Regions from separate parts of the Microbacterium sp. BWR-S6Y genome, predicted to be linked through region 2. Evidence: predicted binding sites of a transcription regulator. Region 2 holds the regulator's gene; the other holds the start of a gene.
The links. Region 2 encodes HrcA, which represses chaperone genes, less so after heat shock. Its sites were predicted from a motif close to TTNGCACTCGNNNNNNNCGAGTGCNAA; they were not measured.
Positions count from the first base shown of each region.

Region 1: the regulator HrcA is predicted to act here: its motif matches at 4,581-4,607, upstream of groL (chaperonin GroEL).

Region 1 covers NZ_JBFECV010000001.1:207,422-214,864, reverse strand. Annotated here, with positions in the region: gene AB1K56_RS00950 (DMT family transporter) at 125-1,066, shown strand; gene AB1K56_RS00945 (nitroreductase family protein) at 1,193-1,762, opposite strand; gene msrB (peptide-methionine (R)-S-oxide reductase MsrB) at 1,759-2,178, opposite strand; gene AB1K56_RS00935 (DUF2332 family protein) at 2,250-3,239, shown strand; gene AB1K56_RS00930 (DUF3263 domain-containing protein) at 3,250-3,504, shown strand; gene AB1K56_RS00925 (LytR C-terminal domain-containing protein) at 3,540-4,142, shown strand; gene AB1K56_RS00920 (cold-shock protein) at 4,274-4,474, shown strand; gene groL (chaperonin GroEL) at 4,646-6,265, shown strand; gene AB1K56_RS00910 (sensor histidine kinase) at 6,628-7,443, opposite strand, start outside.
Region 2 covers NZ_JBFECV010000003.1:122,699-130,141, reverse strand. Annotated here, with positions in the region: gene dnaJ (molecular chaperone DnaJ) at 1-558, opposite strand, end outside; gene hrcA (heat-inducible transcriptional repressor HrcA) at 608-1,648, opposite strand; gene hemW (radical SAM family heme chaperone HemW) at 1,954-3,171, opposite strand; gene AB1K56_RS07620 (DUF1990 family protein) at 3,171-3,815, opposite strand; gene lepA (translation elongation factor 4) at 3,843-5,687, opposite strand; gene AB1K56_RS07610 (alpha/beta fold hydrolase) at 5,850-6,575, shown strand; gene rpsT (30S ribosomal protein S20) at 6,691-6,951, shown strand; gene AB1K56_RS07600 (hypothetical protein) at 7,096-7,341, shown strand.

The DNA of each region.
Region 1 (7,443 bases), on a different contig from region 2:
GTATGCCGGGCCCATCCGTCGACAGCGGCGCGGGGTGGGCCCACCGGGGCGCGGCACCCGGCGCCGGGCGGACGCCCCCGTACGATCGAGCGGGGCCCCGGTGCGGGCTCGAGGGAGGAGAGTCGTGTCGGAGCGCGGAACGATCGGCGTCGCCGTCGGCGGAGCGGTGCTGATCGGGGCCCTGACGGCCCTGCAGGCGCGCATCAACGGCACCCTTGGCGCCGAGATCGGCGACGGATTCGTCGCCGCCGCGATCTCTTTCGGCTCGGGACTCGCGATTCTCATAATCCTGTCGGCGCTCCTGCCCGAGGGGCGACGCGGGTTCGGACGGCTGGTGGACGGCATCCGCTCTCGATCCGTGCCGCCGTGGATGCTGCTGGGAGGGCTCGCGGGCGCGTTCACCGTCGCCAGCCAGGGCCTGACGGTCGCCACGATCGGGGTGGCGCTGTTCACGGTCGGTTTCGTGGCGGGGCAGACCACCGGCGGTCTCGTCCTCGACCGGATCGGCTACGGGCCCGCGGGGGTCGTGCCGGTCACGGTGCGCCGGGTGGTGGGCGCGCTGCTGGCGATCGGGGGCGTCGTGGTGTGCCTGTCGGGCGATGCGCTCGGCGGGGTTCCCCTCTGGATGCTGATCGTCCCGGCCGTCGCGGGCGCGGGAGTCGCGTGGCAGCAGGGGACGAACGGCCGTCTGCGCGTCCGCGTGGAGAGCCCGCTCACCGCGACCCTGGTCAACTTCATCGGCGGGACCGTGGTCCTGCTCGTGGCGGCGTCGGTGCACGTCGGCATCGTGGGGGCTCCCCGCGTCGTGCCGACGGAACCGTGGCTCTACGTCGGGGGAGCGGTGGGAGTCGCCTACATCTTCTTGTCGGCGGTGGTCGTGCGACGCACGGGTGTGCTGCTGCTGGGTCTCGGGTCGGTGGTCGGCCTGCTCACGACCTCGGTGCTGCTGGACGCCCTGTGGCCCGCTCCCGCCGCACCCGCGACCCCCGTGGCCCTGCTCGCCGCGGCGGTCGCGATCGCCGGGGTCGTCGTGGCCGCCGTGCCGTGGAGGCGCCGGATCCGCTGAGCGCGCTCGGGGCGGATGCCACGCGACCACCCGGGTATCCGGGCTGCGCCCGCTCGATCGCTCCGCGAACGCGACGACGCCGCCGGCCGGAGCCGACGGCGTCGATCGCACAGGGACGGGCGGGGGTCAGAGGCGCGCCTCGTCGACCTTCCGCCGCTTCTTGCCCCCGGGCATGCGGGACAGGTGCTTCGCGGCATCCACCGTCTTGCGGCGGATCGGACGCGACATCGTCGGCTTGCCGCCCACGTAGAGCCAGCCCAGCAGCACCTCGTGCTTCGCGAGGCCGTGGGCCTTGGCCAGCACCTTGTGGCGCGTGTTGTCATCGGTGCGCCAGAACACCCCGAAGCCCGCCTCGTCGAGCACGAGGCTCAGCATGTGGGCGACCCCGGATGCCACGGCCTCCTGCTCCCACGCGGGGATCTTCTTGGAGCCGAGGTCGGCGACGACCGCGATGATGAGCGGGGCGCGGCGCGGCTTGGAGGAGTACCCCTTCTTGCCGTCCGCCTTGTTCAACGCGCGGGCGAGGATGTCGCGATCGGCCCCGCGGATCTCGATGAGCCGCCAGGGCTTGAGGCTCTTGTGATCGGCGACGCGTCCCGCGGCCGCGACGAAGGCCTCCAGCTCCGGTCCGGTGGGGGCGAGGTCGGTGACCTTCGACCACGACCGGCGGTCGCGCATCGCCTCGAGGGCGCTCATGCTCCGTCGGCGGGGGAGTCGGCGGGCGTGAAGTTCAGCGACAGCGAGTTCATGCAGTACCGGTCGCCCGTGGGGGTGCCGAAGCCGTCGGGGAACACGTGCCCGAGGTGCGAGCCGCAGTTCGCGCAGCGCACCTCCGTGCGCTGCATCCCGTGGCTGTTGTCGTCGAGCAGCTCGACGGCCTCGGGGCGCACCGACTCGTAGAAGCTCGGCCATCCGCAGTGCGAGTCGAACTTGGTCCCGCTCTGGAACAGTTCGGCTCCGCACGCGGCGCAGGTGTAGAGGCCGGCGCGGCTCTCGTCGAGCAGCTCACCGGTCCAGGCGCGCTCGGTACCCGCCTGGCGGAGCACCGCGTACTGCTCCGGGCTGAGCTCGGCGCGCCACTGGTCGTCGGACTTGTCGACGGCGTAGGTCATGTCTTCTCTCCTTCGTCTCCTCCATTGTCTCGTGCCCGGCGCCGCTCAGGTCGTACTGCGATGATTCGGGGGTGGATCAGGATGCCGTCGCCGCCGTCGTCGCACGATACGGGCGCTTCGCCCGCGACGAGGCGCCCGGGAGATCCGCCGTGTACGAGGCGTGGGCCCGCCGTGTGGTCGACGACGCCGACCTCGCCGCCGCGCTGGCCCGGATCCCCGACACGCGCCGTCAACCCCCGCTCGTCTTCGCCGTGACGCGCGTCCTCGGGGCTCCGACCGACGACGTGGACGCCTGGGCGCGGTGGGTCGTCGCGCACGCCCACGAGGTCGAGGCGCAGTGCCGGGTGCGCAGCGTGCAGACCAACGAGCCGCTCCGGTGCGCCGCGCTGCTGCCGGCGCTCGCACGCATCGAGGGTCCGATCGCGCTGCTCGAGGTCGGTGCGAGCGCGGGTCTGTGCCTGTATCCGGATCGCTACTCGTACCGGTACCACCGGGGCGACGAGGTGATCGCCCTCGACCCCCTCGACGGGCCGTCAGCCGTCGAGCTGCACAGTGCGCTGACCGGAGAGCCGACGTGGGCGATGCCCGAGATCGTCTGGCGCGCCGGCATCGACCTGAACCCGCTGGACGCCCGCGAGGACGACGACCGCGCCTGGCTCGCCGGACTCGTCTGGCCGGGGGAGCACGGCCGGCGCGAGCGCATCGTCGCGGCCCTCGACGTGGCCGCCGCGGATCCGCCGCTGCTCGTCGCCGGCGACGGCGCCGAGATGCTCCCGGCGCTCGCCGCGGAGGCCCCGCGGGACGCGACGCTGGTCGTCACGACGCCGGGCGTGCTCGCCCACGTCCCCCGCGCGGGACGCGAGGCGATCATGGATGCCGCGCGCGCCGCGGGCCGCTGGATCACCCTCGACGCCCCCGGGCTGCACGACGGGTGGACCACTCCGGCGCGACCGGAGCAGGGCGGGTTCCGTCTCGCCCTCGACGGCGAGATCCTCGCCGACGTCGATCCTCTCGGCGCGTGGGTGGCGTGGCATCCGGGACGGACGGGCCGCGCGCAGTAGCGTGACGAGCGTGCCTCTCTCCGACCGCGATCTCGCCTTACTCGCCTTCGAGGGTGAATGGCGTCGCCATGCGGGAGCGAAAGAGGAGGCGATCCGGGCCGAGTTCGGCCTGACGCCGGCCCGGTACTACCAGCTGCTCGGTCGCCTCATCGACACCCCCGAAGCCCTCGCGCACGACCCGATGCTCGTGCGGCGCCTGCGCCGTCGGCGCGACGACGCGGCCGCGCAGCTGCGGTCGCGGCTCGGTCGGACGGCCGCGCGCTGATCGGACGCGCAGACTCCGACCGATAGCATCGTCCAATGGCCAGTTCGACCTTCCCTCGGGATCGTTTCGACGACCTGCCGGACTCCACCGGCCGCGTCGGCGCGCACCGCGCGGAGAAGCCGCGTCTGCGCGGATGGATCGTGTTCTTGTGGGCGGCCATCGCGACGCTCGTGCTCATCATCGTCGGGATCTTCGGCACGCTCGTCGCCTCGGGGCGCATCACCTTCGGTTCCGACACCGCTCCGGTTCCGACGGTCTCGGCCGAGCCGACCGTCGCGGCCGTCGTCGACACGACCTATTCCGTGGTCGTGCTCAACGGCACCGGTCAGGACGGCCTGGCGGCCTCGGTACGCGACCAGATCGTGGCGGCCGGATGGTCGGGCGACACCGTCGAGACGGGCGACTCCGACTCGTCCGACTTCGCCCGGACCACCGTCTACTACCGCTCCGAGGGCGACGAGGCCGCGGCGCAGGGGCTCGCCCAGGCGATCGGCGGGGCCGAGGTGGCGCAGAGCGACTTCCTGCAGCCCACCGACGACCCGAACACCCCCGACGACGAGAGCGCCGTCAAGCGCCTCGTCGTGGTGATCGGCCTCGACCGCGCCTCCGGCGCGACCCCCTCGACGACCGCTCCCTGACCCCCGCTGCGCCGCGTGTTTCCGCGGCGTAACAAGTTGGGGGCACGCGCGTCAACAATGGCCGACGGGGCCCGTTCGGCGGCATCCCGCGTGCTTACGATGACCGAGTCATCCAGCAACAGGAGATTCGCATGACGCAGGGCACCGTCAAATGGTTCAACGCCGAGAAGGGCTACGGGTTCATCACCGTGTCCGATGGGCAGGACGTGTTCGTCCACTACTCGAGCATCGAGATGTCGGGCTTCCGGGTCCTCGAGGAGGGGCAGGCCGTCGAGTTCACGGTCGGGACCGGCCAGAAGGGCCCTCAGGCGGAGTCCGTGCGACTGGCCTGATCCGCTGTCGCGAACGCCGTGGCATCCCTCTCCGGATGCCACGGCGTTCGTCGTCTCACGGACGACGTCGTGGCTTGCACTCCCCAGGGGCGAGTGCCAGAATGAGTTAGCACTCGCTTTCGTCGAGTGCCAAAATCTGGAAGTCACCCGTCCGGGAGGGACGACACACTTATGGCAAAGATCATCGCTTTCGACGAAGAGGCCCGGCGCGGTCTCGAGCGCGGCCTCAACACGCTGGCCGACGCCGTCAAGGTGACCCTGGGCCCCCGCGGTCGCAACGTCGTGCTCGAGAAGAAGTGGGGCGCCCCCACGATCACGAACGACGGCGTCTCGATCGCCAAGGAGATCGAGCTCGACGACCCGTACGAGAAGATCGGCGCCGAGCTGGTCAAGGAGGTCGCCAAGAAGACCGACGACGTCGCGGGTGACGGAACCACCACCGCCACCGTCCTCGCCCAGGCGCTCGTGCGCGAGGGCCTGCGCAACGTCGCCGCCGGCGCCGACCCCATCTCGCTCAAGAAGGGCATCGAGAAGGCCGTCAAGGCCGTCACCGACGAGCTGCTCTCCTCCGCCAAGGAGGTCGAGTCCAAGGAGCAGATCGCCGCGACCGCGTCGATCTCCGCCGCCGACCCCGCGATCGGCGAGCTCATCGCCGAGGCCATCGACAAGGTGGGCAAGGAAGGCGTCGTCACCGTCGAGGAGTCGAACACCTTCGGCACCGAGCTCGAGCTCACCGAGGGCATGCGCTTCGACAAGGGCTACATCAACCCCTACTTCGTCACCGACCCCGAGCGTCAGGAAGCGGTCTTCGAAGACCCCTACATCCTCATCGCGAACCAGAAGATCTCGAACATCAAGGACCTTCTGCCCATCGTCGACAAGGTGATCCAGGAGGGCAAGGAGCTCCTCATCATCGCCGAGGATGTCGAGGGCGAAGCGCTCGCGACCCTGGTGCTCAACAAGATCCGCGGCATCTTCAAGTCGGTCGCCGTCAAGGCCCCCGGCTTCGGCGACCGTCGCAAGGCGCAGCTGCAGGACATCGCGATCCTCACCGGCGGCCAGGTCATCACCGAGGAGGTGGGCCTCAAGCTCGAGAACGCGACCGTCGACCTGCTCGGCCGTGCGCGCAAGGTCATCATCACCAAGGACGAGACCACGATCGTCGAGGGTGCCGGTGAGTCGGAGCTGATCGAGGGTCGCGTGACCCAGATCCGTCGCGAGATCGAGAACACCGACAGCGACTACGACCGCGAGAAGCTCCAGGAGCGCCTCGCGAAGCTCGCCGGTGGCGTCGCCGTCATCAAGGCCGGAGCCGCGACCGAGGTCGAGCTCAAGGAGCGCAAGCACCGCATCGAAGACGCCGTGCGCAACGCCAAGGCCGCTGTGGAAGAGGGTGTCGTCGCCGGTGGTGGCGTCGCGCTCATCCAGGCCGGCAAGACCGCTCTGGCGAACCTCGAGCTCTCGGGCGACGAGGCCACCGGTGCGAACATCGTCAAGGTCGCCATCGAGGCCCCGCTCAAGCAGATCGCGCTGAACGCCGGTCTCGAGCCCGGTGTCGTCGCCAACAAGGTCTCGGAGCTCCCCGTGGGCCACGGCCTGAACGCCGCGACGGGCGAGTACGGTGACCTGTTCGCGCAGGGCATCATCGACCCCGCCAAGGTGACCCGTTCGGCTCTGCAGAACGCGGCATCCATCGCGGGTCTCTTCCTCACGACCGAGGCCGTCGTCGCCGACAAGCCCGAGAAGGTCGCCGCTCCCGCGGGCGACCCGACGGGTGGCATGGACTTCTGATCCACGCCTGACGCCTGAGAACGCCCCCTCCTCCGGGAGGGGGCGTTCTTCGTTATGCGGGGCCGCGCCGTGGCCGCGCAGGTCGGCTGCGCGCGGGGGCCGCGCGGTCGGCCGCGCGCGGCTGCCGCGCCGACAAGCCGCGCGGGGGCCGCGCCGTGGCCGCGCGGGTCGGCTGCGCGCGGGGGCCGCTCCGGTGAGCGGCGCGCGGTGCGCGGTGAGCGGCGAGAGCATACGATCGGCGCGAGATCACGGGCTCCGGCGCCGTCGCGTCGTGTGTTCTCGCGCCGATCGTGTGCTTTCGCGGTGCCACGGCGCCTCCGGGCGGGGAGCCGGGGCGGGGAGCCGGGGTGGGCGTCGCGGGGTCAGGCCTCGGGGCGGTAGCCCTCGGGGAGGCGCTCGAGCGGCTGCGTCTCGATCAGGGCGTGCTCGGCGGCGTCGCGACGGTCGGCCAGGGGCAGCGAGACCCGGAACGTCGCGCCCCCGCCGGGGGTGTCGACGACCTCGACCGTCCCGTGCAGCAGATCGACGATGGATGCCACGATCGACAGGCCGAGACCGGATCCTCCGGTCTCGCGCGTGCGCGAGGTGTCGGCTCTCCAGAACCGCTGGAAGATCTGGTCCCGGATCTGCTCGGGAACGCCCTCGCCGTGGTCGATGATCTCGATCCAGCCCATGTCGTTCTCGGCATCCACGCCGATGCGCAAGCCGATGGGGGAGTCGTCGGCGGTGAAACGGCGCGCATTGCCCAGCAGGTTCGCCACCACCTGCCGCACCTTGTTCTCGTCGCCGAGGACGATCGGCGCGAGCCGCGGCGACGAGCGCGTGACGCCCGCCGGCGGCGCCACCGGGGCTTCCCCCGTCGTGGCGGCCGGGTCGGCGGCATCCTTCTGCCGACGGCGCAGGCGCGACAGCGTGGCCCCGGCGATCGCCATGGCGGAGGTGGGCGGAGCCGCCCGCCGGCGGGTGGAGGAGGTCGCCGGGTGGCCACCGGAATCGAGCAGCGGATCGAGGGTGATGGTCGGCAGCACCAGCTCGTCGCGCGAGGTGGTGTCGTCGACGGTCACCTCGCGCTGCGGCGAGGTGACGCGCAGGTCGAGGGCTGCGTCGCGCGCGATCGGGCGCAGATCGAGGGCGGTGATGGAGACGTCGCGTCTCTCGTCGAGGCGGGCCAGGGCGAG
Region 2 (7,443 bases):
CACGGTGCAGGGCTGGCTGGTGACGACGTTGCCGAGCAGGCTGCGGACGGTGCGCTGCACGTGGCCGGAGCCGTGGCAGATGTCGCAGGTGACCTCGCTCGTCCCCGGCTGGGTGCACGCGCCCTGGCACGTCTCGCACAGCACGGCGGTGTCGACCTCGAGGTCGCGGTGCGTGCCGAACACGACGTCGCCGAGCTGCAGAGTGACGCGCACGAGGGCGTCCTGGCCGCGCTCCCGGCGGGAACGCGGTCGCGGACCGCGTCCGCCGCCGCCCTGGGCTCCGCCGAAGAACGTCTCGAAGATGTCGCTGAAGCCGCCGAAACCGGCCGCTCCCCCGCCGCCGAACGGGCTCTGGTCGCCGCCCATGTCGTAACGGCGACGCTGCTCGGGGTCGCTCAGCACGTCGTAGGCGTGCGTCACGAGCTTGAACTTCTCGGACGCGTCCTCACCGGGGTTCACATCGGGGTGCAGCTGGCGCGCGAGACGCCGGTAGGCCTTCTTGATGTCTTCGGGGCTGGCGTCTCGTTCGACGCCCAGGACCTCGTAGTGGTCAGCCACAATCGCCTTCCTGCCCGCTCCCGCGGGGTCGTTCTCTTCGGGGATGCCGTCAGCGCGCGCTGTCGTCGTCTTCGAGCATCCGGGTCAGGTAGTGCGCGACGGCGCGGACCGCCGCGAGGTTGGAGGAGTAGTCCATGCGCGTCGGGCCGAGCAGCCCCACCCGCGCGCCACCGGTCGAACCGTCGTACCGGCTCGCGAGCACCGAGGCCTCGACGAGACCGAACGGCTCGTTCTCGCGGCCGATGCTCGCGGACAGCCCCTTCTCGTCGGCGACCATCTCGCTCATGAGACGCAGCAGGGTGACCTGCTCCTCGATCGCCTCGAGGAGGGGGTAGATGCTGCCGCGGAAGTCCTGTTCGCGCTTGGCGAGGGTCGCGGCCCCGGCCATGACGAGTCGGTCCTGACGGAACTCCTCGAGCTCTTCGCCGACGACGCGCAGGACGGCGTCGGCGATCGCGTCGAGGATCACGCCCGGGCGCGGGCCGTCGGCGAGGGCGTCGGCGACGCGCTGGGAGCTGTCGGCCACGCTGCGGCCGACGAGCACCGCTCCGACGCGCGAGCGCAGCAGGGCGATGTCGCTGTCCCCCGGCTCCGCGGGCACGAGCGCGATGCGCTGCGACACGCGACCGGTGTCGGTGACGAGGATGACGAGCACGCGCGGTCCGCCGAGGGCGACGAGCTCGACGTGCGTGACGTTGGCGCGCGCGAACGAGGGGTACTGCACGATCGCGACCTGACCGGTCAACTGCGTGAGGGCCCGCACGGTGCGCGCGAGGAGGTCGTCGAGGTCGCCGGCCTCGTCGAGGAACGACGTGATCGCGCTGCGCTGCGCGGTCGACAGGGGGCGCAGTTCGGCGAGGTGGTCGACGAAGACGCGGTAGCCCTTGTCGGTCGGCACGCGCCCGGACGATGTGTGCGGAGCGACGATGAGGTCTTCGTCTTCGAGCAGCGCCATGTCGTTGCGGATGGTCGCCGCCGACACGCCGAACGCGTGCCGCTCGACGATCGCCTTGCTGCCGACGGGCTCGCGCGTGTCGACGTAGTCCTGCACGATCGCGCGGAGCACCTGGAGACCGCGTTCCGACACCATGCGCTCTCCTCCCGTCTGGCACTCGACTCGACTGAGTGCCAATTCTACGACGATCACCGCCACCCTGCGTCGAGCGGCTCGCGGAGCGCTCCGCGCGCGGCCCGTCCGCCCTCGCGATGAACGCCGATCCCGTCGAGACACGCGGCGTCGCGCCGAGTGTCGACAGGATCGGCGTTCATCGAGGGATGCGGCGCAGCCGGATGCCGGGATGCGCGAGGGAGCGGGATGCGCGCAGGAGCGACACCTGCGGCCGGCGCCTCGCACCGCAACGGCGAGGATCCGACGGGGCATCGACGCCGCGAGGGTCAGACCGTGAGCGCCCGGACCACGGCATCCGCCAGCAGCCGCCCGCGGCGCGTCAGCACGATGCGGCCGCGGATGGCATCCGCCCCCTCGATGAGACCGTCGGCGATGAGGGATGCCACGGCCTTCCGGCCGTCGCCGACGACCTCCGACACCGCGATCCCCTCGCGGATGCGGCTGCGCAGGAGCACCGACTCGAGGCGGCGCGCGGTCTCGTCGGGGCGCTCCCGCGCGGCGGCCGGGGATTCCGCGGCGGCCAGGCGCTGGGCGTACGCGGCGGGGTGCTTGACGTTCCACCACCGGAGCCCCGCGACGTGACTGTGCGCTCCCGGACCGAAGCCCCACCAGTCGGTGCCGCGCCAGTACGCGAGGTTGTGACGCGAGCGGTGGTCCGCCCCGCGCGAGAAGTTCGACACCTCGTACCAGTCGTAGCCCGCAGCGGCGAGCAGATCGTCGGCGAGCTCGTACATGTCGGCCTGCAGATCGTCGTCCGGCATCGCGACGGCGCCGGAGCGGATCTGGCGCGCGAGTTTCGTGCCGTCCTCGACGATCAGCGCGTACGCCGACACGTGATCGGGCTCGAGCGCGACGGCGGCCTCGAGCGAAGCGCGCCAGTCATCGAGCGACTCCCCCGGCGCGCCGTAGATGAGATCGACCGAGACATCGAGACCGGCACGGCGCGCGGCGGTGACCGCGGTCGCGACGTTCAGCGGATCGTGCGTGCGATCGAGCGCGGCGAGCACGTGCGGCCGGGCCGACTGCATGCCGATCGACAGGCGGGTCACCCCGGCCGCGGCGAGCGTCTCGGCGACCGTGTCATCGACCGTGTCGGGGTTGGCTTCGACGGTGACCTCGGCGCCCTCGGCGATTCCGAACTCGTCGTGCACCGCGCGCAGCATCCGGGCGAGGTCTCCCGGCGGCAGCAGCGTCGGCGTTCCTCCCCCGAAGAACACGGTGGATGCCGCCCGCCGACCGCCCGCGGCATCCATCACCCCACCCGCGAGGCGCACCTCCGCGGCCAGGGTGTCGGCGAAGTCGTCTTGCCGCGCTCCGCGCAACTCGCTCGCGGTGTAGGTGTTGAAGTCGCAGTAGCCGCAGCGCACGCGGCAGAACGGCACGTGCAGGTAGACGCCGAAATCGGCGGCGGGGTCGACGACGAGGTCGTCGGGGAGTCGTCCGTCGACCGGGGCGGGGTCGCCGAGCGGGAGGGGCCCGCCCATCAGGACGAGTACAGCGGCGAGATCGCGCGGAGGTAGCGGGCGAAGAGCGCCTTGCGCCGGCGGCGGACGCGGCTCGTGAAGAGGCGGTAGGACGGGGCCGTGGGCCGGTCGAAGGCGCGCACGACGAACCAGACCTCGTCGTTCTCGCGCCACTCGAGGGAGAAGAGCTCCTCACCGCTCACGATGGAGTGCCCGACGGTGCCGAGGATGAAGCCCACGCGGCGGGGTTCTTCGAACACCGAGATGACGCGCAGCTCGGCGTCGGCGCGGTGCCCGTCGACCTTGCCGTGCAGGCGCACGCCGGTGCCGGGGCTGACGAAGGGCGTGCCGTCGGCCGCGAAGCGCTGCTCGGCCTCGAGACGGCTCGGTGCGACCGGGGCGCCCTCGGCGTCGAAGCCGACGCCCGCGTAGCCGGTGTTCGAGGCGGGGCGCACGTCGGTGATGCTCAGCTCCTCGGAGCGCAGCGGAGCCCACGACAGCAGCAGCTCGCCCGCCGCGGCGAAGCGCTCTTCGCCGCTGCCGATGCGCCACGCGTCTTCGGCGGGCACGGAGTGCTCCGGCGGGTACTGCATGAGGTCGGGCGCCTGGGTGGCGCCGACCGCGGCGTAATCGACCGTGTCATCGGTGAAGTTCTGCCTGCGCATGATTCACCCCTCTCGGTTGCGTGCGTATTACTTCTTGGCCTCGACGTCGCCGGAGAGCGCGGCGATGAACGCCTCTTGGGGGACCTCGACGCGACCGACCATCTTCATGCGCTTCTTGCCCTCCTTCTGCTTCTCGAGGAGCTTGCGCTTTCGGGTGATGTCACCGCCGTAGCACTTGGCGAGCACGTCCTTGCGGATCGCGCGGATCGTCTCTCGCGCGATGATGCGGGCGCCGATCGCGGCCTGGATGGGCACCTCGAACTGCTGGCGCGGGATGAGCTTGCGCAGACGCTCGGCCATCATCGTGCCGTAGCTGTAGGCCTTCTCGCGGTGCACGATCGAGCTGAACGCGTCGACCTTGTCGCCCTGCAGCAGGATGTCGACCTTGACGAGGTCGGCGGTCTGCGAGCCGGCCGGTTCGTAGTCGAGGCTCGCGTATCCCTGCGTGCGGGACTTGAGGTGGTCGAAGAAGTCGAAGACGATCTCGCCGAGCGGCATGTTGTAGCGCAGCTCGACCCGGTCTTCGCTGAGGTAGTCCATGCCCAGCAGGGTGCCGCGGCGCGACTGGCACAGTTCCATGACGGTGCCGACGTAGTCCTTCGGAAGCAGGATGCCGACCTTGACGATCGGCTCCGACACCGAGGCGACGCGCCCGTCGGGGTATTCGCTGGGGTTGGTGACCGACACCGTCTCGCCGGTGTCGGTGGTGACCTCGTACGTCACTGACGGGGCGGTGGTGATGAGGTCGAGGCCGAACTCGCGCGAGAGGCGCTCGGTGATGATCTCGAGGTGCAGGAGGCCCAGGAAGCCGCAGCGGAAGCCGAAGCCCAGGGCCACGGAGGTCTCGGGCTCGTACTGCAGGGAGGCGTCGGAGAGCTTGAGCTTGTCGAGGGCCTCGCGCAGCTCGGCGTAGTCGCTGCCGTCGATCGGATAGATGCCCGAGAAGACCATCGGCTTCGGGTCGGTGTACCCCGCGAGGGCCTCGGTGGCGGGCTTGCGGTGCGTGGTGATCGTGTCGCCGACTTTCGACTGGCGCACGTCCTTCACGCCGGTGATGAGGTAGCCGACCTCGCCGACGCCGAGCCCCTGGGTGGGGATCGGCTCGGGGCTGGAGACGCCGATCTCGAGCGCCTCGTGCGTGGCGCCGGTCGACATCATCTGCAGGCGCTCGCGCGGCTGCAGTGCGCCGTCGATCATGCGCACGTAGGTCACCACGCCGCGGTACGCGTCGTAGACGGAGTCGAAGATCATCGCGCGCGCGGGCGCGTCGGCCACGCCGACGGGGGCGGGGATCTTCTCGACGATGAGGTCGAGGAGCTCCTCGACGCCCATACCGGTCTTGCCGCTGACGCGCAGGACGTCGGCGGGGTCGCCGCCGATGAGACCCGCCAGCTCGGCCGCGTACTTGTCGGGGTCGGCGGCGGGGAGGTCGATCTTGTTGAGCACCGGGATGATCGTCAGATCGTTCTCGAGCGCCAGGTAGAGGTTGGCGAGGGTCTGCGCCTCGATGCCCTGGGCGGCGTCGACGAGCAGGATCGCGCCCTCGCACGCCGCGAGGGAGCGACTGACCTCGTAGGTGAAGTCGACGTGGCCGGGCGTGTCGATCATGTTGAGGGCGAACGTGCCGTCGGCGGTGGACCACGGCATCCGCACGGCCTGCGACTTGATCGTGATGCCGCGCTCGCGCTCGATGTCCATGCGGTCGAGGTACTGCGCGCGCATGTCGCGGTCGGCGACGACGCCGGTGATCTGCAGCATGCGGTCGGCCAACGTCGACTTGCCGTGGTCGATGTGGGCGATGATGCAGAAGTTGCGGATCTGCGCCGGCGGGGTGGCGGACGGCTCGAGGGGCTTCAGGGCGCGCGGTGACATGTTCCGTCGATTCTACGGTGGTGCGCCGACATCGCCGTCCGCGGATGCTCGGGGACGCGGCATCCGGGGCCGCCGAGGTCCGTTGCGGCGCGTGATCCCGCGGCCCCGTTCGGTCGCCGGAGGATGGGCCGGACGGGGTGCGGCGCTCCTACAGTGGATGCCATGACGGTCCAGGTCGTGCTCGTGCACGGCATCCGCACGTCGGCGACGATGTGGCGTGCGCAGGTGGCCCACCTGCGGGACCGCGGGAACCCCGTGACGGCGGTCGACCTGCCGGGCCACGGAACGCGTCGGGGCGAGGACTTCACCCTCGAGGAAGCGTTCGCGACGATCGACCGGGCCGTTCAGGATGCTGCGACGCGCGGCCCCGTGCTGCTCGTGGGGCACTCGATGGGCGGCCTGCTGTGCATCGACTACGTGGGGCGGGAGGAGCCGCCGCCGGTCGCGGCCTTCGTCGCGGCATCCTGCACCTCGATCCCGCGCGGGGTGGGGCTCGCGGCGTACAGGTTTTTCGCGCGTCGATTCGACAGCCTCCCGGACCGGGGCCTCGGACTGACCAATCGCGTGCTGGATCGCACGCTCCCTCCCGAGACGCGACCGGACTTCGGCGCCGGCGGCTACGCGTTCGACGCGCAGGACACCGCCCTCGCGTCGCTGTCGGTGCTGGACCTGCTGGCGGCGCTGCGCCGGATCGACGTCCCGCTCTGGTTCGTCAACGGGCAGTGGGATCAGCTGCGCGTGAACGAGAGACTGTTCGTCTCGATCGCGAAGGATGCCGAACTGATCGTCGTCCCGCGCACGACCCACCTCGTGACCGCGATGAGGCCGCGCGTCTTCAACGCGCTGCTGGACGTGGCGCTCACCACGGTCGAGACGTCGACCTGTTAGACTCGTCTCTTGGCTTGCGTGTGGGGTTTTTCCCGACCTCCACGACCGCCGGTACGGCGCCCCTCTACCGCTCGACCGGCACTTCCAACACTCACTCAAACGAAAGACCGTCGACGTGGCGAACATCAAGTCGCAGATCAAGCGCAACAAGACCAACGAGAAGGCGCGCGAGCGCAACAAGGCCGTCAAGAGCGAGCTGAAGACGCACGTGCGTCGCACCCGCGAGGCCGTCCTGGCCGGTGACAAGGAAGCCGCCGAGAAGGCGCTCGTCCTCGCCGGCAAGAAGCTCGACAAGGCCGTGAGCAAGGGTGTCATCCACCAGAACCAGGCCGCGAACCGCAAGTCGGCCATCGCGAAGCAGGTCAACGCTCTCTGAGCCGCGGCCGTTTCGACAGCCCGTCCCGCATCCGCGGGGCGGGCTTCGTCGTTTCCGGAGGGATCCCGCAGCGAACGGATCTCATCCTCGCGGAGGATGCCGCGGCATCCGGGTCTCCGTAGCGTGGAGAGCCGGAGGTGCGACATGCAGAGCGAACGCGCGGCGAAGATCTTCGGTGACGGGGAGGACCCCCGGGCCCGGCTCGTGGAACTGTTCGGCGGGGAGATGCCGGCCGCGGGCCAGCCTCCCGAGACCGCGCTGCGCTGGGCGCGGGCGGTGTCGTCGCCCGAGCACGACGAGATCGTGGTGGTGCGCGATCTGCGCCGGGCAGAGCCGAGGCTCACGCTGAGGGCGGCGACATTCCTGGCGCGGCATCTGGTCGGGGTGTGATCCGGGCCCGTCTCCGCTCGCGTCCCCGACCGTCGAGGCGGGGCGGGGTCTCGCCGGCACCGATCACCCGACACGGTCCGGAGGGTGAGGGGAACGGTCGGC